Regions from separate parts of the Streptomyces griseochromogenes genome, predicted to be linked through region 2. Evidence: riboswitches for the same ligand, from Rfam matches in the RefSeq annotation. Region 2 holds a riboswitch; each other region holds the start of a gene.
The links. Region 2 has a riboswitch for cyclic di-AMP ahead of AVL59_RS04735 (C40 family peptidase). Riboswitches for the same ligand answer to the same signal wherever they lie in the genome.
Positions count from the first base shown of each region.

Region 1 (4,805 bases), 1.4 Mb from region 2:
TCGCCACCATGGACTTCCACCCCCAGCCGCAGCCCGGCGAGGCCAAGCCCTGGGCGTTCCCGGCCCCCGAGCGCGGCACCCTGGACAACGGGCTGACCGTTCTGCGCTGCCACCGCCCCGGCCAGCAGGTCGTCGCCGTCGAGGTGATGCTGGACGCGCCTTTGGACGCCGAGCCGGGAGGTATGGACGGCGTCGCGACGATCATGGCGCGGGCCTTCTCCGAGGGCACCGACAAGCACTCCGCGGAGGAGTTCGCCGCCGAGCTGGAGCGGGCCGGTGCCACGCTCGACGCGCACGCCGACCACCCCGGCGTCCGTATCAGCCTGGAGGTCCCGGTCTCCCGCCTGGCCAAGGGTCTCGGCCTGCTCGCCGACGCGCTGCGCGCGCCCGCGTTCGCCGAGAGCGAGGTCGAGCGGCTGGTCCGCAACCGCCTGGACGAGATCCCGCACGAGCTGGCCAACCCCTCCCGCCGGGCCGCCATGGAACTCTCCAAGGAGCTGTTCCCGGCGACCTCGCGCATGTCGCGCCCGCGCCAGGGCACCGAGGACACGGTCGAGAAGATCGACGCGGCGGCCGTACGCGCCTTCTACGACCGCCATGTGCGGCCCGCCACGGCCACCGTGGTGGTGGTCGGCGACCTCACCGGCACCGACCTGGACGAGCTCCTCGCCGACTCCCTGGGCGCCTGGACCGGCACCCCGGGCCAGCCGCGGCCCGTGCCACCGGTGACGGCCGACGACACCGGCCGCGTCGTCATCGTCGACCGGCCCGGCGCCGTCCAGACGCAGCTGCTCATCGGCCGGATCGGCCCCGACCGGCACGACCGGGTGTGGCCCGCCCAGGTGCTCGGCACGTACTGCCTCGGCGGCACCCTCACCTCCCGCCTGGACCGCGTCCTGCGCGAGGAGAAGGGCTACACCTACGGCGTGCGCGCCTTCGGGCAGGTCCTCCGCTCAGCCTCGGAGGGCACGGGCGCCGCGATGCTCGCCATCAGCGGCTCCGTCGACACCACGAACACCGGTCCCGCGCTCCAGGACCTGTGGACGGTGCTGCGCACCCTCGCGGCCGACGGCCTGACCGACGCCGAGCGCGACGTCGCCGTGCAGAACCTCGTCGGGGTGGCGCCGCTGAAGTACGAGACCGCCGCGGCCGTCGCCGGCACCCTGGCGGACCAGGTCGAGCAGCACCTGCCCGACGACTTCCAGGCGACGCTGTATCAGCAGCTCGCCGCCACCGGCACCGTGGAGGCCACCGCGGCGGTCATCAACGCCTTCCCGGTGGACCGCCTGGTGACCGTCCTCGTCGGTGACGCGGAGCAGATCAAGGCGCCGGTGGAGGCGCTCGGCATCGGCGAAGTCAGCGTCGTGGCGGCCGAGTAGCGACCGGACGGCGCGACGCGCGCGTGGGGGCCCTGACGACCGACGGATCGTCAGGGCCTCTTGCCGTGCATCACCCTTCACCAGATGTCCGAATTGGGCAGAGGCTGCCCGTCTGGCCTGTGGGATGCGCTACAAAAGCCCGGATCCGTTTGAGGATCGAAAGCCGGGCCCTTTAGCGTCTTCCGGGCTGTCCGTCAGGCAGTGCGCCGCGCCCGCGGCACCGGACAGTCATCGCCGAGTCCCCGTACGGCGCGAGCCAGGGGAGCCGGGGACCCAACCGCAGTCCCTGGGGTGAATCGGACGCCCGCGCGCGAGCGAGGGGGTCCGTAGGAGACCTTCCTGCTCCGAACCCGTCAGCTAACCCGGTAGGCGAGAGGGAAGGAAAGGACCAGCCACTTCATGGCGTTCATGTGCGCCACCGGGAAGCATCGCAAGCCCGGCCGGGCCAAGCGCACCACCGCTCAGGCGGCCGGTATCGCGGCCCTCACCAGTACCGGTGTCGTCGGCACCCTCGCGGCCACCCCGGCGCTCGCCGCGGACGACTCCGCCGAGCAGACCGGCCTCACCCCGGTCATCGCCGTGAGCGACACGCTCGCCCACCAGATCGACGAGCAGGCCTCCGCGCAGAAGGAGGCCGCCGAGCAGAAGGCGGCCGAGGAAGCCGCGGCCAAGGAGGCCGCCGCAAAGGTCAGGAAGGACCGCGAGGCGCGGGCGCGCGCCGCCCGCGAGGCCGAGCGCAAGCGCCTGAACGCCTTCGTCGCCCCGATCGCGAACTCGTACGTCTCCACCGGCTACAAGGCCAGCAGCTCCCTGTGGTCCTCCGGCTCCCACACCGGCATCGACTTCCACGCGGCCAGCGGCACGACCGTTCACGCGGTCGGCTCCGGCACCGTCGTCTCCACCGGCTGGGGCGGGGCGTACGGCAACCAGATAGTGATCCGGATGGCGGACGGCATGTACACCCAGTACGGCCATCTGTCGTCCATCGGTGTCACCGTGGGCCAGAAGGTCACCCCGGGCCAGCAGATCGGCCTGTCCGGCGCGACCGGCAACGTCACCGGACCGCATCTGCACTTCGAGGCCCGTACGACCCCCGAGTACGGCTCGGACGTCGACCCCGTCGCCTACCTCCGTGGGCACGGCGTGAACGTCTGACGACCGCACGCACGACATCCGAAAGCCCCGGCTCACACGCCGGGGCTTTCGTCGTTTCTCACCGAGCCCGCATCATCCGCTGTCCAAAAAATATCCATGGATTCCGGCCCGCCGTCGGAAATTCCGGCCGATTGCAATAGAGTCACGGAACACACGTCCATCGTCGACGTTTCACGGGGATTAATGCGGAGGTCGGTCATGCGTATTCCGGCGCACTCGGTATGCACGGCGATCCGGGACGACATCGTCGCGGGTGTCCACGAGCGCGGCGGCCGCCTGACCGAGGAAGTACTGGCCCGCCGCTACGGGGTCTCGCGCGTCCCCGTCCGTGAGGCTCTGCGCACCCTGGAGGCGGAGGGCTTCGTGGTGACCCGCCGGCACGCGGGCGCGTGCGTGGCCGAACCGACCGAGCAGGAGGCCGCGGACCTGCTGGAGATGCGCGTGCTGCTGGAGCCCCTCGGCGCCCTCCGGGCCGCCCAGCGGCGCACCGAGGCCCATCTGAAGGTGCTGCGCGGCCTGGTCAGGCTGGGCCAGGAGCGGGCCAGGCGGGGCAGCAGCGAGGATCTGCGCTCCCTGGGGGGCTGGTTCCACGAGACGCTCGCGCAGGCCTCCGGCAGCCATTCGCTGAGCTCGACGCTCACCCAGCTGCGGCACAAGATCGCCTGGATGTACACGGTGGACGCCCCGGCGAACCCCGTGGAGTCCTGGGCGGAGCACGGCGCCATCGTGGACGCGGTGGCGCGGGGCGACGGCGAGCGCGCGCGGGTGATCGCGTCGCATCACGTCGAGCGTGCGACGGCCGTGCACCGGTTGCGGGCCTCCCTGGGCGGTGGCCGGGTGGAGCGTGTGAGGAACTCGCAACATGCCGTAAACATGCCGAGCCTGCGGCATTAACATGGGCACCGTATACAAAGGGGGGGATATTTGGGTGCCAGGTATTTCCCGTTGCCCCGTTCGCCGAGTTTCGTGCATTCGCGATGGCGCGCCCTTCGCATGCCTGCGATAAACCCGGCGCGCCTGCGATAAACCAGTCCGGTCCCCTGCCGAAAACGCGGAAGCCGCGTCACCCTTCCGGACGACGCGGCTTCACGGCACGGCTCAGACCGTCTCGGGCAGCTCCTCGAGGCCTTCGGCGACCAGCTTGGCCAGACGGTCCAGGGCGGCGTCCGCGCCCTCGGCGTCGGAGGCGAGGACGATCTCCTCGCCACCCTGGGCGCCCAGGCTGAGGACGGCCAGCATGGAGGCCGCGTTGACGGGGCTGCCGTCAGCCTTGGCGATCGTCACCGGGACGCCTGCGGCCGTGGCGGCTCGGACGAAGATGGAGGCGGGTCGGGCATGGAGGCCCTCGGCCCAGCCGACGTTGACGCGGCGCTCAGCCATGTGTTGCTGCCCTTCACTGTTCAGGGTTGTCTAGACCAGTTTCCCATATCGCGAAGCATGCCCGGAGCGGTCCTTCGTCCCGCCCCGAGTGTCGCCGGACCGCGGCCTCGGTCCGGCTTCCGTCCTCCACAGACTGCCTCGCGCCGTTGTCGTACGCGAGCCGTACTCTGGGGCCCATGCAGAGCCCGGCGGACCGGCATGACCGGCACGAGTACCCCGCCCACTGGGAGGCGGACGTGGTGCTGCGCGACGGGGGTACCGCGCGCATCCGGCCCATCACCGTTGATGACGCCGACCGCCTGATCAGCTTCTACGAGCAGGTCTCCGACGAGTCGAAGTACTACCGCTTCTTCGCGCCGTACCCGCGACTGTCCGCCAAGGACGTCCACCGCTTCACGCACCACGACTTCGTGGACCGGGTGGGACTCGCAGCCACCATCGGCGGCGAGTTCATCGCCACCGTACGCTACGACCGCATCGGCGCCGACGGTCTGCCCGCCTCGGCTCCCGCCGACGAGGCCGAGGTCGCCTTCCTGGTCCAGGACGCCCACCAGGGCCGCGGGGTCGCCTCCGCCCTGCTGGAGCACATCGCGGCCGTCGCGCGCGAGCGCGGCATCCGCCGCTTCGCCGCCGAGGTGCTGCCCGCCAACACCAAGATGATCAAGGTGTTCACGGACGCCGGGTACACCCAGCAACGCAGCTTCGAAGACGGCGTCGTACGCCTGGAGTTCGACCTCGAACCCACCGACCGCTCCGTCGCCGTGCAGCACGCGCGGGAGCAACGCGCCGAGGCCCGCTCGGTACGGCGGCTGCTGGCACCGGGCTCCGTCGCGGTCGTGGGCGTCGGCCGCGCACCCGGCGGGGTGGGGCGCAGCGTCCTCGGCAACCTCC
Region 1 is NZ_CP016279.1:2,415,047-2,419,851, forward strand. It holds gene AVL59_RS10400 (M16 family metallopeptidase) at 1-1,379, shown strand, start outside; cyclic di-AMP (ydaO/yuaA leader) riboswitch at 1,602-1,766, shown strand; gene AVL59_RS10405 (M23 family metallopeptidase) at 1,779-2,534, shown strand; gene AVL59_RS52040 (hypothetical protein) at 2,567-2,734, opposite strand; gene AVL59_RS10410 (GntR family transcriptional regulator) at 2,733-3,428, shown strand; gene AVL59_RS10415 (HPr family phosphocarrier protein) at 3,633-3,914, opposite strand; gene AVL59_RS10420 (bifunctional acetate--CoA ligase family protein/GNAT family N-acetyltransferase) at 4,091-4,805, shown strand, end outside.
Region 1: linked by a shared signal. The riboswitch ahead of AVL59_RS10405 (M23 family metallopeptidase) and the one ahead of AVL59_RS04735 (C40 family peptidase) in region 2 are both predicted to bind cyclic di-AMP.

Region 2 (4,805 bases):
CACTGCGCAGCGCCGACCGCGTGAGGTACAGCCGCTCCCGCGCACGCGTGATGCCGACGTACGCCAGACGCCGCTCCTCCTCCAGCTCCTTGGTCTGGCCGAGGGCGCGCATGTGCGGGAAGACGCCGTCCTCCATACCGGTCAGGAAGACGACCGGGAACTCCAGGCCCTTGGCGGTGTGCAGGGTCATCAGGGTGATGACGCCGTCGCCGTCCTCCTCGTCCGGGATCTGGTCGGAGTCGGCGACCAGCGCGACCTGCTCCAGGAAGTCGGACAGCGCCACCGACTCGCCCTCGCCGCGCTCCTGCTCGAACTCCAGGGCAACGGCCGCGAGTTCCTGGAGGTTCTCGATGCGGGTCTCGTCCTGCGGGTCGGTGGAGGCCTGCAACTCGGCCAGGTATCCGGTGCGTTCGAGCACCGCCTCCAGGACCGTCGCCGGTCCGGCGCCGGATTCCACGATCGTGCGCAGGTCCTCCATCAGCGCGTTGAACCGCTTGACCGCGTTGGTGGACCGCGCGGCCATGCCGTACGCCTCGTCCACGCGCTTCAGGGCCTGCGGAAAGCTGATCTTCTCGCGCTGGGAGAGCGCGTCGATCATGGCCTCGGCGCGCTCGCCGATGCCGCGCTTGGGGACGTTGAGGATGCGGCGCAGCGGCACCGAGTCCTCCGGGTTGGCGAGGACGCGCAGGTAGGCCAGGACGTCCCGGACCTCCTTGCGCTCGTAGAAGCGGACACCGCCGACGACCTTGTAGGGCAGGCCGACGCGGATGAAGACCTCTTCGAAGACACGGGACTGGGCGTTGGTGCGGTAGAAGACGGCGACGTCACCGGCCTTCGCGTCGCCCGCGTCCGTGAGGCGGTCTATCTCGTCGGCGACGAACTGCGCCTCGTCGTGCTCGGTGTCTGCGACGTAGCCGGTGATCCGCGCGCCCTGGCCGGCGTTGGTCCACAGGTTCTTCGGGCGGCGGGACTCGTTGCGCTCGATGACCGCGTTGGCGGCGGACAGGATGGTCTGCGTGGAGCGGTAGTTCTGCTCCAGCAGGATCGTCGTCGCGTCCGGGTAGTCCTCCTCGAACTGGAGGATGTTGCGGATCGTCGCGCCGCGGAAGGCGTAGATCGACTGGTCCGCGTCACCGACGACGCACAGTTCGGCGGGCGGGAGGTCGTGCTCGTTCGGCGGCGCGCCGACGTCCTCGGGGGCATGCTCGCCGGTGCCCACCAGTTCGCGCACCAGCGCGTACTGGGCGTGGTTGGTGTCCTGGTACTCGTCGACCAGGACGTGCCGGAAGCGACGGCGGTAGTGCTCGGCGACGTCCGGGAAGGCGCGCAGCAGGTTGACCGTCGTCATGATCAGGTCGTCGAAGTCGAGCGCGTTGGCCTCGCGCAGCCGCGACTGATAGAGCGCGTAGGCCTGGGCGAGGGTCTTCTCGAAGCCGTCGCTCGCCTGGGCGGCGAAGTCCTCCTCGTCGATCAGCTCGTTCTTGAGGTTGCTGATCTTGGCGCTGAAGGACTTGGGCGGGAAGCGCTTGGGGTCGAGGTCCAGATCGCGGCAGACCAGGGCCATCAGGCGCTTGCTGTCGGCGGCGTCGTAGATGGAGAAGCTCGACGTGAAGCCGAGCCTCTTCGACTCGCGCCTGAGGATCCGTACGCACGCGCTGTGGAAGGTCATGACCCACATCGCGTTCGCGCGCGGGCCGACGAGACTCTCGACGCGCTCCTTCATCTCGCCCGCGGCCTTGTTGGTGAAGGTGATCGCGAGGATCTGGCCCGGGTGCACGTTCCGCTCGGCGAGCAGGTGGGCGATGCGGTGGGTGAGCACGCGGGTCTTGCCGGAGCCGGCGCCGGCGACGATGAGCAGGGGGGAGCCGGCGTGGACCACCGCCGCGCGCTGGTTCTCGTTCAGCCCCTCCAGGAGGGCGGCCGCGTCGATCGCGGGGCGCGGGGCGCCGTCGCGGTAGTACGCGTCCCGGTCCGGCGGCACGTCGAACTTCCCGCCGAACAGATCGTCCGGAACCGGCTCCGGAGCGTGATCGTCCTCGGGCGGCGGCGGGGGCTCCTCCTCGCGCCCGCGAGGGGCTTGGAGGTCCGCCAGGAAGCTGTCGTCAAAGAGGCTGCTCATCGCTCTCCGAGTCTAGGGCGCCGCACCGACAACCGGTCGCCGCCCCGGAAACATGGCCGGCGGGCAGGGTTCGCTATCGGACACGCCTGCGGAGGGCCGATCGTCGACCGCCGGGCGCCGATCGGCCCTCACCCAGCGGAACCGCCTTGTCACGCCTGTATGAAACAGCCGCCAGATCACGGAAATGTATCGGACATATGAGGCACCAACCTTCACAGGAGTCACACGAGTTGGCTAGGTTGCCGTCAGGCCGCACGACCCCTTCCGGCGAACCTCGCCGGGCCGCGCGGCCTCCGCCGAGTCCGGTGCGCCTTCGCGTGGCCGCCGGAGCCGGGGACCCACCGATCCTGGGGTGAATCGGCCGACTCCCGCCCGGGACGAAGCCGTAGGGCAACCCTTCCGAACCATCCGCCCGAACCCGACAGCTAACCCGGTAGGCGGCACATTGGAAGGAGTCGCCTCCCTTGGCGTCGCACCGCAAGCCGGGCCCCGGCAAAGCCCTCGGACCGGCCGTCCGCACCCCGGCCCTCGCCACCGCCGCCTTCACCTCCGTGGCCGTCCTGGCCCCGACGGCCGAGGCCGCCCCCGCCCCCGCCCTCGGCGGCCGGCCGAGCCTGGAAGAGATCGAGAAGAAGGTCGACGAGTTCTACCGCAGGGCGGACCCGGCGGCGGAGGAGGAGCCGGCGGGCAGGCAGCAGGGGCGCCGGGACGCCCCGGCCGAGGAGAGTGCCCGGCGCCCGGGCCGGCTCGCCAAGGCCCGTGAAGGACTGGTCTCGTTGGGCGCCGCCACGGACACGGCCGCCCTCCTCGCGGAGTTTCCGCAGGACCACTTCGCCCCGCAGCGGGTGATGAACCGGCTGGCCACGCGTGTGAAGGGCACCGCCGAGCGGGGGAAGACCGGCGCCGCCCCCGAGACGCCGGCCGCGGCGCCGTACGACGTGAAGACGGCCAAGGCGAGGGTCCAGGAGAAGCTCGCCACCGCACGCGAGCTGCTGTCCCGGCTGACGGCCCAGGAGAACGCTCGGCCGGCCGCGATCGAGCCGCGGAACCGGGCGGAGGCCGCGCGGCAGGCGGCCGGGCCCGCGCAGCCGCGGGTACCGGCCCGGCAGGAGACCGCTCCGCCGTCCACCGGATCCGCCGGCTCGTACGCCACCCGGGCCGGCAAGGCGGTCGCCTTCGCCCGTGCCCAGATCGGCAAGCCGTACGTGTGCGGTGCCAGCGGCCCCGGCTCCTACGACTGCTCCGGGCTGGTCCAGGCCGCCTGGAAGGCCGCCGGCGTCAGCCTCCCGCGCGCCGGCCACGACCAGGCCCGCACGGGCACACCGGTCCCCCTGGCCGACGCCCGGCCCGGTGACCTGGTCTTCTTCCACGGCGACAGCAGCCATGTGGGCCTGTGCACCGGCGACGGCCTGATGATCCACGCCCCGAAGCCCGGCGCGTACGTCCGCGAGGAGTCCGTCCACCACGGCGGCGAATCGATCATCCACAGCGTGGTGCGGCCCGCCTGACCGGTGCTCTTTTCGAGCCCCACGGGCGCGTGCCCTCCTCCTGCGGACTGCCCCGCTCCCTAGCATCGGGCGCATGCCCGGCATCTCGGCTCTGCGTGCGTGGTGGGCGGGGCGTCCGCCGACGGCGGGAGCCGCCGTCATGGCGACCGGCATCGTCTCGGTGGGCCTGCAGCTGACGGGCGCCGAGACGGTCTCCCGGGGCTTCCTGTGGCTGGCTTGCGTCGCCTGGGTGGCGCTCGCCGCGGACTTCGTCGTACGGCTGGCGACGCAGCGGGAGCGGTGGATGGCCGAGGCGCAGAGCCCGGCCTCCCTCGTCGCCGTCGCGGCCACGACGGTGATCGGTACCCGTTTCTCGGTGCTCGGCAGGCAGCATCTCGCGCAGGCGTCGCTGGTCCTGGCGGCGCTGCTCTGGCCGGGCCTGCTGTTTCTCGCCGTACGGCGCTGGCGGCCGCGCATGCCCGGAACGGTGTTCCTGTGCTGTGTGGCGACGCAGGGGCTCGCGGTGCTGGCGGCCACCCTGGCCGCGGCCGACGGGACGGCATGGCTCGCGCGCGCCGCACTGGTGCTGTTCTGGCTGGGCCTGGTGCTCTACGGCTTCGCCCTGACGCGCTTCGACCCGCGACAGATCTTCGAGGGGGCCGGGGACCAGTGGGTCGCGGGCGGGGCTCTGGCCATCTCGGCGCTGGCCGGGGCGAGACTGCTCCTGGCCGACAGCCCGCGCCTGTATCTGTGGAACGACGACGACCGCGGTGTGCTGCGCACCGTGACGGGCGCGCTGCTCGTTCTGGGCCTGGCCTGGTGCGTGGTGCTGCTGGCCGCCGAGGTGGCCCGGCCGCGGCTGCGCTACGACATGCGGCGCTGGGCGACGGCGTTCCCGGTCGGGATGACGGCGGCGGCCACGCTGTCGGTCGCGGCCGCCCTCGGAGCCGGGTGGCTGAGGGGGCCGGGGCGGGTGCTGGTGTGGGTGGGGGTGGCGCTGTGGCTCACGGTCGCGGCCGGCGCGGCGCTCGCGGCGCGCGCCGGGATCGGCCGGGCGCGCTGAGCGTCACGTCCACAGCACGGCGATGAAGATGTTCGCGGTGGTCAGCAGACCGACCAGCCCGAAGAGGCGCTTGTCCACCTTCTCCTCGTCGCGCTGCACATAGACCAGCCCGAGGATCACGATCAGCAGGGCCAGC
Region 2 is NZ_CP016279.1:989,169-993,973, reverse strand. It holds gene pcrA (DNA helicase PcrA) at 1-2,119, opposite strand, end outside; cyclic di-AMP (ydaO/yuaA leader) riboswitch at 2,432-2,576, shown strand; gene AVL59_RS04735 (C40 family peptidase) at 2,584-3,627, shown strand; gene AVL59_RS04730 (tellurite resistance/C4-dicarboxylate transporter family protein) at 3,701-4,669, shown strand; gene AVL59_RS04725 (hypothetical protein) at 4,673-4,805, opposite strand, start outside.

Region 3 (4,805 bases), 180 kb from region 2:
CCGGGCTCGTCCTCCTCGAACCACAGCCCGAGATCCTGGACCTCCGCCACGTACAGCCGGGCACCGACCGGGTCCTTCGGCGCGTTCCCGAGCATCTCGAAGCCGTCCAGCAGCCAGCACGCGTAGTTCCAGCGCGCCTCGCCGGGATCCCCGTGGCGTTTCTCCCGCTCGTACTGGGTCTCGGTGTTGTAGCCGATGGCCACGTACGGACGCCGGTCGTCGTCGTCCACCCGCCAGATGCGGAAGGACAGGGCGTAGATCTCCGGTCTCACCTCCTCGGGGAAGCGCTCCAGGACGCCCGTCGCCGCCTCCAGGAGATGCGCCGGAAAACTCTCGCGCCGGTCCGTCACCACATCCGCCCCCGTTCCGTCAGTGCAGGGAACGCAACCTAACGCGCACCACTGACACTCACGAGGCACCCTCATGCGGGCACGGATGACCAACGCGGCGCACGTCCTCGCGACCGCCCTGAAGGGCGTCGGCACGCTCCTGCAGGGCATCGGCGAGGGCGGTGTGCCCGGCGAGCCTGCGGAGATCGTCGGGCTGCGGGCCGGCCAGAACAACGGCTGCAGCGTCTGTGTGCACGCCCACACGGTGAACCTGCGCAAGGCCGGTGCGAGCGAGGAGCGGATCGCCGCCGTCGGCGCCTGGCGCGAGGCGCCCTTCTTCAGCGACGTGGAACGTGCGGCGCTTCGGCCGGCCGGGCGGATGACACGGCTCGCAGACCGCTCCGAGCTGCCGGTACCGGACGCCCTGTGGGACGAAGTGGCCGGTCATTTCGACGAGACGCGGCTCTCGGCGCTGATCCTCACCATCTCGCTCACCACCATGTTCAACCGCTTCAGCACCACCATCAGGGATTCTGCGGGCACCACTTGGGGCCGAGGAGTACACAAGTCCGGGAACACCAGGGTGAGTCGAGGGGGCGCGCTGTCCGTATTCTCTGATCATGGCCGCACCCCCCGCATATGCACTGATCGCCACCGACCTGGACGGGACACTGCTGCGCGGTGACGACACCGTCTCCGACCGGTCGCTCACCGCGCTCGCGAGGGCGGTACGGGCCGGCGCCCGGCATCTGGTGGTGACGGGCCGCCCGGCCCCCCGGGTGCGGCCCCTCCTGGAGGACCTCGGCTGCGCGGGCCTCGCGGTGTGCGGGCAGGGCGCGCAGGTCTACGACGCCGGAGCCGACCGCCTGCTGTGGTCGGTGCGCCTGGACCGGGAGCTCGCCGAGACCGCGCTCGGCAAGATCGAGGCCGAGGTGGGACAGGTCTACGCGGCCGTCGACCAGGACGGCGTGGACGGGCTCACACTGATCGAGCCGGGGTATCTGATGCCGCACCCGACCCTGCCCGCCGTGCGGGTCGACCGCCGCGACGACCTGTGGTGCGAGCCCATCAGCAAGGTGCTGCTGCGCCACCACACGCTGTCCGACGACGAGTTGGCGGCGACCGCGCGCGCGGCGGTCGGCTCGCTGGCGACGGTCACGATGTCGGGGCCGGGGACCGTGGAACTCCAGCCGTGCGGGGTCACGAAGGCGACGGGTCTGGCGCTGGCCGCCGACCACCTCGGGATCCCCGCCGGCCGGGCTCTCGCCTTCGGCGACATGCCCAACGACATCCCCATGTTCGACTGGGCCGCGCACGGTGTCGCCATGGCCAACGCCCACCCGGAACTCAAGACCGTCGCCGACGAGGTCACCCTGTCGAACGAGGACGACGGCATCGCCGTCGTCCTCGAAAGACTGTTCCCGACCGACTGACCGGGATATCGGCAGGGGCCCGCCGCCGACGCTCGTCAGTAGGCGCCGTTGACGTTGTCGATCGACCCGTAGCGCGCGGCCGCGTAGTTGCAGGCGGCCGTGATGTTCGCGACCGGGTCGTAGACGTCGAAGGCCGTTCCGGCCACGTGGTACGTGTTGAACGTCGGGTCGATGACCTGGAGCAGGCCCTTGGACGGGATGCCCTTGGCCGCGTTGGAGTCCCACAGGTTGATGGCGCTCGGGTTGCCCGAGGACTCGCGCATGACGTTGCGGTGGATGCCGTTGTAGGTGCCCGGGATGTGCTTCTCGGCCATGATCGCGAGCGACTCGCGGATCCAGCCGTCGAGGTTGTTCGGGTACCCGGCGAGCGTGGTGGACGGCGTGGTGGACGCGGGAGTGGCGGCGGAGGCGCTGGTCGCACCGATGAGCGGGAGGGTGAGCACGGCGGCGCCGGTGCCGACGACGGTGAGCTTGCGGACGAGGCCGGTGGTGCGGGTGCGGCGGGGCTGAGCGGCAGCGGGCATGGCGAAGTTCCTCTCCGTCGCCTGCGAGGTGAGCTGTCGGGTTCGGGCTGGGGAGGTGCCCGGCCGCGCCCGGGGAGGCGCGACTTCACCCCTAGCCGTTCCGGTGTCGACATGTGCGTCTGCACATGTGTCGTCCGGTCCGGCGGCTTACCTGGGTCCCCCGCTCCTGCCGTACGAATGAGTTCGTCGATGGGTCGTGTCAGGCGCGGCAGGATTCGGCGTCCGCCTGACTGGCCCGGAAGCTATGCGAGGGCACATGTCCGGAACAAGTGGTGGATTCACACAACGCGCCAGTTGACCTTGATCTGCCCCGTATGGGGCAGTTGATCCTTTGCGGTTGCCAATCCCCAACTGGCCGATGGGGCAAGGGGGAAGCGTGTCGGCGCCGGATGGCCGGATGTGTGAGGGGAGTGACCCAATTCACGAAATGGCAAAGTGTAGCAAATCAGACATAGGGGATTCGGGAGATTCGCTGACCATGATGCAAAAGGAGTAATGCGTTCACGGCCCAGATCGCGACAAAACGGACGGATTCCTGTTAAGTCAATAGATGTCCGCTTTTATTAGATGATCAAGAACTTACCGGCCCTGGTCCGGTACCGCCCGGGCCGGACCGGTAGGCGCTATCGGTGATCGAAAGAGGACCGGATACGCTGACTTGAGTGATGGCAGCGACCTATCGACAAACCGTGTAATCGCCAGCAGACACCAGCAGACAGGAGACCCCCCGTGACCGTCGTCGGGCCGTTCGGGCTGAGCGTGCGGGACCAGGCTCTGGAAGCCGATGTCCAGGCCGGATTGGCGGCTGTCGAGGAAGGCTTGCTCGAAGCCGCCAAGAGCGAGGTCCCGTTCATCACGGGGGCCGCGCAGCACCTCGTACGGGCCGGTGGGAAGCGGTTCCGACCGCTGCTCGTGATGCTCGCGGCACAGTTCGGCGACCCGGACGCGCCCGGCATCGTACCGTCGGCCGTCGTCGTGGAGCTCACCCATCTGGCCACGCTGTACCACGACGACGTCATGGACGAGGCGTCCGTGCGGCGCGGCGTGGACAGCGCCAACACCCGGTGGGGCAACTCCGTCGCGGTCCTCACCGGCGACTTCCTCTTCGCCCGCGCCTCCCAGATCCTCGCCGACCTCGGCCCCGAGGCGGTCCGGGTGCAGGCCCTCGCGTTCGAGCGGCTGGTGACCGGGCAGATCCTGGAGACCGCGGGTCCCTCGGACGGCCGCGATCCGGTCGAGCACTACCTGGACGTGCTCGGCGGCAAGACGGGATCGCTGGTGGCGGTCTCGTGCCGGTTCGGCGCGATGATGTCCGGTGCCGACGAGACGGTCGTCGACGTGCTCACCCAGTACGGCGAACGGCTCGGGGTCGCCTTCCAGCTCGCGGACGACGTCCTGGACATCGCCTCCGACTCGCACGAGTCCGGCAAGACCCCGGGAACCGACCTGCGCGAGGGGATCCCGACGCTGCCCGTGCTCCGGCTGCGCGAGCGGGCCGCCCGCCTCGGCCTGCCCGAGGACCGCGCGCTGTGCGAGCTGCTCGACTCCGACCTCAGTGACGACACCCGGCACGCCGAGGCGCTCGCCGCCCTGCGCGCCCACCCCGCCCTGGAGCAGGCCCGCCGGGACACCGTCCGCTACGCGGAGGAGGCCCGGTCCGCGCTGGTCCCGCTGCCGGAGTGCGACGCCAAGGCGGCGCTGATCGAGCTGTGCGACGCGGTGGTGCACCGGGCCGGCTAGGGCCCGCGGCGCCCCTTATGTCGCGAGTGTGAGGGCGGTGTCTCCCGCACGACCCCTACGGGTCGGGGGAGGTACCGCCCTTGCGTGTCATACCGCAGGTGTACACGGAGTTGGCCCCGAGGTCTGACGCTTCCGCACGGCCGATTTGGTCAGATGGAGACCACGGAAATCACCACTCCTCACCGATTCGGGTGAGAATGGCGGCTCAGGTGTACCAGCGTGAGGACAGCCGCCGCCGACGACGGAGGTAAGGCACACATGGCACCGTACGAATCCGACGACGCAACGGGCGCCGCGCCGGACGAGGACCTGCGCTCCGGACGCCGCAAGGCCGCCCGGTACGCCGTCCCGGTCGCGGTGGTGGGGGTGGCGGCCGCCACGATCGGGCTGGTCCCGGCGCTCGCCAATTCCGGTGACCCCGACCTGCCCAGGATCACCGCCCAGCAGCTCATAGAGAAGATCGCCAAGTCCGACGTGCAGCAGGTGTCCGGCACGGTGAAGGTCAGCACCGACCTCGGCCTGCCGAACCTCGGCGGCCTGGAGAGCAGCCTGGCCTCGGGGGCGGCCCAGGGCGGCGGCGACGGGTCCTCGGCCGACCCGAAGTCCAAGCTCACCGAGTTGGTCACCGGCACGCACACCCTGCGCGTGGCAGCCGACGGCCCGGACCGGCAGAAGCTGTCGCTGCTGGAGAGCGGCGCCGAGTACAGCATCATCCACAGCGGCAAGAACGTGTGGGGCTACGACAGCAAGAGCAACGAGGTCTACCACTCCACCGCCCA
Region 3 is NZ_CP016279.1:807,115-811,919, forward strand. It holds gene AVL59_RS03795 (hypothetical protein) at 1-350, opposite strand, end outside; gene AVL59_RS03800 (carboxymuconolactone decarboxylase family protein) at 424-1,014, shown strand; gene AVL59_RS03805 (HAD family hydrolase) at 950-1,762, shown strand; gene AVL59_RS03810 (transglycosylase SLT domain-containing protein) at 1,798-2,286, opposite strand; cyclic di-AMP (ydaO/yuaA leader) riboswitch at 2,290-2,485, opposite strand; gene AVL59_RS03815 (polyprenyl synthetase family protein) at 3,016-4,026, shown strand; gene AVL59_RS03820 (LolA family protein) at 4,285-4,805, shown strand, end outside.
Region 3: linked by a shared signal. The riboswitch ahead of AVL59_RS03810 (transglycosylase SLT domain-containing protein) and the one ahead of AVL59_RS04735 (C40 family peptidase) in region 2 are both predicted to bind cyclic di-AMP.

Region 4 (4,805 bases), 2.6 Mb from region 2:
GACCTGCTGCGTCACGGGGGCTCCTCCCAGTCGGCCCCGTCGGCACGGTTCGTCGACGGGCGCTCAGTCGACGATACGACATCGATTTCCTCGGGCAATGAGTTGTCCACAGGCGTTGCCACCAGGGGCCACAGAGCCTGATGATGTTCGCACTTGAGCGGATCTGTTGGCACCTGTGAGGTCTCGATGGCGGACATCGCCGAAAACGGTCGCACGTGGCTCCTGTCGGGGCCCACCAGCAGTTATGCGCTGCATCTCACCGATGCGGACGAACTGCTGCACCTCCACTGGGGCCCACGGATCGCGCTCGCCGACGCCGAGGCCCTGGCCGTGAGCCCGCTGCCGGCCTACTGGCCCTTCGAGTCCCCGCTCGACGGCCGCGAGGAGTACCCCGTCGAGGGCGGCCCCCGCTTCGTCCGCCCCGCCCTGTCCGTGCGCACCGAGGAGCGGCGCGGCACCGAGTGGCGCTTCGTGTCGTACGACACCCGAGGCGGCGCGGGCGACGAGGAACTGAGGCTGCGTTTCGACGACGACGGGCTCGCCGTCACCCTGCACTACCGGATGCGCGGCGACGTCGTGGAGCGCTGGACGACCGTGGAGAACGGCGGGCACGCGCGCGTGGAGCTGCTGCGCGCCGACGCCGCCACCTGGACCCTGCCCGACCGCGAGGGCTGGCGGCTGTCCCAGCTGCACGGCCGCTGGGCCGCCGAGTCCCTGCTCACCACCGCACCGCTCACCTACGGCGAGAAGATCATCGGCAGCCGCCGGGGCCACACCGGCCACCAGCACCTGCCCTGGGTCGCGCTCGACACCGACGCCACCGAGGAGCGCGGCGAGGTCTACGGCTGCGCGCTCGGCTGGTCCGGCACCTGGCGGATCGCCGTCGCCCAGCTCCCGGACGCGCGCGTGCAGATCACCGGCGGCGCCGGCTACGACGACTCGGGCCTGCTGCTCCTCGAGCCGGGGGAGTCGTACACCACCCCCGTCTTCGCGGGCCTGTGGAGCGACGGCGGCTTCGGCGGGGCCAGCCGCACCTGGCACGCCTACCAGCGGACGCATGTCGTCCCGGACGCGGAGCGGGACCGGCCGGTGCTGTTCAACTCCTGGGAGGCGACCAATTTCGACATCTCCGAGGACCAGCAGACCGCCCTCGCCCGGCGGGCCGCGGCGATCGGCGTCGAGCTGTTCGTCGTGGACGACGGCTGGTTCGGCGCCCGCACCAGCGACCGGGCCGGACTGGGCGACTGGACACCCAACCCCGCCCGTTTCCCCAAGGGCCTGAAACCTCTCGCCGACTACGTGCACGCCCTGGACATGCGGTTCGGTATCTGGGTCGAACCCGAGATGGTCAACCCGGACAGCGACCTCTACCGCGCCCACCCCGACTGGGTCCAGTACCAACCGGGACGCAAGCGGACAGAACTGCGCAACCAGCTCGTCCTCAACCTCGCCCGGGAGGATGTCCAGGAGTACCTGTGGGAACAGTTGGACACCCTTCTGTCCGGCGCCCCGATCGACTATGTGAAGTGGGACTTCAACCGCTGCTTCACCGACGCCGGCTGGCCCGGTGAGCCGTACCCGCAACGTCTGTGGGTCGACCACGTCCGCGCTCTGTACGACCTGCTGGACCGGCTGCGCGCCGCCCACCCGCAGGTCGCCTTCGAGTCCTGCTCGGGCGGTGGCGGCCGGATCGACCTCGGTGTGCTCGGTCGCACCGACCAGGTGTGGACCTCCGACAACACCGATCCGCTCGACCGGCTCGCCATCCAGCACGGCTTCAGCCAGATCCACCCCGCGCGGGTCATGGCGGCCTGGGTCACCGACAGCCCGAACACCCAGTTGAACGGGCGGGTCAGCTCGCTGCGATTCCGGTTCGTCAGCTCGATGGCCGGGGTGCTCGGCGTCGGCGGCGACCTCACCGAGTGGAGCGACCGGGAGCTGGCCGAGGCCCGGGAGTGGGTGGCTCTCTACAAGGAGATCCGCCCGGTCGTCCAGCGCGGCGACCAGTACCGGCTGCGGCCCCCGGCGGGCGGCCTGAGCGTCGTCCAGTACGTCCTCGGGGACGAGGCCGTGGTCCTCGCCTGCCTCCAGGCGCAGCGCTACGGCGAAGCGGTGCCGTCGGTGCGACTGCGCGGACTCGACCCGACAGCGTCGTACGAATGCCGCGAAACGGGCGAAGTGCACCGTGGTGCCGTGCTGCTGCACCACGGGCTGAGCACCGGACTGAAGGGTGACCTGGATGCGACGGTTCTCCGACTACGCCGCATCTGAGCCTTATGTCTGAATTGGAGCCTTAATTCCAACTCGCTCTGGAATGAGGGGGCGTGGGAGTGTGGCGCGTGAGGAGCGTCATATTCGTGACCGTGTGTCGCACGTCATGTCCACGTAATTCACATATCGGCACAGGAATTTGAAGAAAAGGAGGATCCGGGAATTTACGGAGGGTGACCGTGAATTCCCGAATTCGATCAGCGGCAGCTGGGATGCCGGGAACCTGCGGCTTGTCCGCTGCGTCTTGCTCGCCTACGTTCGCCACCAATCCGGTCGGAACGCCGAATCCTGCCGCCGCCCGGAGTCCCCACACACTTCACCCGTGTTCGGCAGGAGCGGGGGACCCGCCAGGTACCACTGCCTGTCCCGGTCTCCGGGGCAGGCTCGGGGTGCAGCCGCGCACCGCGCGGCCGGGCAGCTCCAGCCCGAACCCGACAGCTCACCTCGCAGGCGCCGGAGAGGAATGCGCCATGCCCGCGAAGGGTAAGCACCGCCGCCCCAAGCCCCCGCGTTTCACCCGCTCGATCGCTGTCGCCGGCACCGGCGGTGCCGCGCTGGCCCTGCCGCTCCTCGGGGCCACCGGAGCGCACGCCACCACCACGCACTCCGTTTCCTCAAAGGCCGTGCAGTCCCTTCCCGCCGTGGAGAAGACGGCCGAGAAGAAGGTTCCCGCGCAGCGGAATTCCGGCGTGCGCACCTACACGGTGAAGTCCGGCGACTGGCTCGCGAAGATCGCCGACGAGCAGCAGGTGAGCGGCGGCTGGCGCCGGATCTACGACGACAACCGGCAGGCCGTCGGCGAGAATCCCTCGCTGATCCACCCGGGCCTGAAGCTGTCGCTGGGCGGGAAGTCCGCCCGTACGCGGACCGAGTCCCCCGCGCCCGCGCAGCCCTCGCGGCCGTCCGACTCCGGCGCGCAGACCTTCGCGCCCTCCGCCCCCTCCACCGGCTACACCCTCCCGGTCGACGGCGCCACCGTGGGCACCGGCTATCACGTGGCCGGCAGCATGTGGTCCAGCGGTTACCACACCGGCGTCGACTTCGTCGTCCCGACCGGCACCTCCGTCAAGGCGGTCGCCGCCGGCACCGTCGTCTCCGCCGGGTGGGGCGGCGCGTACGGCAACCAGGTCGTCATCAGGCTGAACGACGGCTACTACGCCCAATACGCCCATCTCTCCCAGCTTTCCGTCTCGGCCGGCCAGACCGTGACCGGGGGCCAGCAGATCGGTCTGTCCGGCGCGACCGGCAACGTGACCGGCCCGCACCTGCACTTCGAGATCCGCACCACCCCGGACTACGGCTCGGACGTGGACCCGGTCGGCTACCTCCGCTCGCACGGCGTCGCCGTCGGCTGAGGCGCCGCGCCCCTCTGGAGAGCACCTGCCTGACACGCGGCCGAAGGCCGGACCCGATCCCCGGGTCCGGCCTTCGGCGTTGCGCTCGTTCGCCGCGTCAACGCGTGTGGCCAGGGCCTTATTCCAGGTTCACCAACTATTCAAAGGTGTCTTATGTCACCGCTCGTCAACCCCTTATTACGGTCGCGTAAGTCACATCCGAAGGTGAATCATGGTCCGATGTGGCAGACGATTCGAAGAGTGACAACACATCAGTGATCGGGTCGTACGTGGCGGTGGGGGACAGCTTCACCGAGGGCGTCGGCGATCCCGGCCCCGACGGGGCGTTCGTGGGCTGGGCCGACCGGTTCGCGGTACTGCTCGCCGACCGGCGGCCCGAGGGCGACTTCGCGTACACGAACCTGGCCGTGCGCGGAAAGCTGCTCGACCAGATCATGGCCGACCAGCTTCCGCAGGCCGTCGAACTGGCCCCGGATCTGGTCTCCTTCTGTGCGGGCGGCAACGACATCATCCGGCCCGGCACCGACCCGGACGAGGTGGCCGAGCGCTTCGAGCGGGCCGTGGCCCAGCTCACCGAGGTCGCCGGCACCGTGCTGGTGACGACCGGCTTCGACACCCGTGGCGTCCCCTTGCTCAAGCACCTGCGCGGCAAGATCGCCACCTACAACGGGCATGTGCGTGCCGTCGCGGACCGGTACGGCTGTCCCGTGCTCGACCTGTGGTCCCTCAAGTCCGTCCAGGACCGAAGGGCCTGGGACGACGACCGGCTGCACCTCTCGCCCGAGGGACACACGCGCGTGGCGCTGCGCGCCGGCCAGGCCCTCGGCCTCGAGGTCCCGGCCGATCCGGAGCAGCCCTGGCCGGAACTGCCGCCCCGGGGCACCCTGGAGATCCGCCGGGACGACGTCCACTGGGCCCGCGAGTACCTCGTGCCGTGGATCGGACGCCGACTGCGCGGCGAGTCCTCCGGGGACCATGTGACGGCGAAGGGCGCCCTGTCGCCGGACGACATCAAGATGCGGATCGCATCGGTCGCCTGACGGCCCGCGCCCGTGCCCCGTACCGCAGGCTCAGCGGTGCGGGGCACACGTGTGCGCCCGCCCCGGCCCGCTCACCGCCCCGGCGCGGTCAACGCCTCCCGCTCCAGCCCGAGTTCCCGGGCCAGGGCGTCGTCCACCC
Region 4 is NZ_CP016279.1:3,553,227-3,558,031, forward strand. It holds gene AVL59_RS15195 (tyrosine-protein phosphatase) at 1-15, opposite strand, end outside; gene AVL59_RS15200 (alpha-galactosidase) at 187-2,271, shown strand; cyclic di-AMP (ydaO/yuaA leader) riboswitch at 2,574-2,737, shown strand; gene AVL59_RS15205 (M23 family metallopeptidase) at 2,742-3,626, shown strand; gene AVL59_RS15210 (SGNH/GDSL hydrolase family protein) at 3,881-4,666, shown strand; gene AVL59_RS15215 (TetR/AcrR family transcriptional regulator) at 4,738-4,805, opposite strand, start outside.
Region 4: linked by a shared signal. The riboswitch ahead of AVL59_RS15205 (M23 family metallopeptidase) and the one ahead of AVL59_RS04735 (C40 family peptidase) in region 2 are both predicted to bind cyclic di-AMP.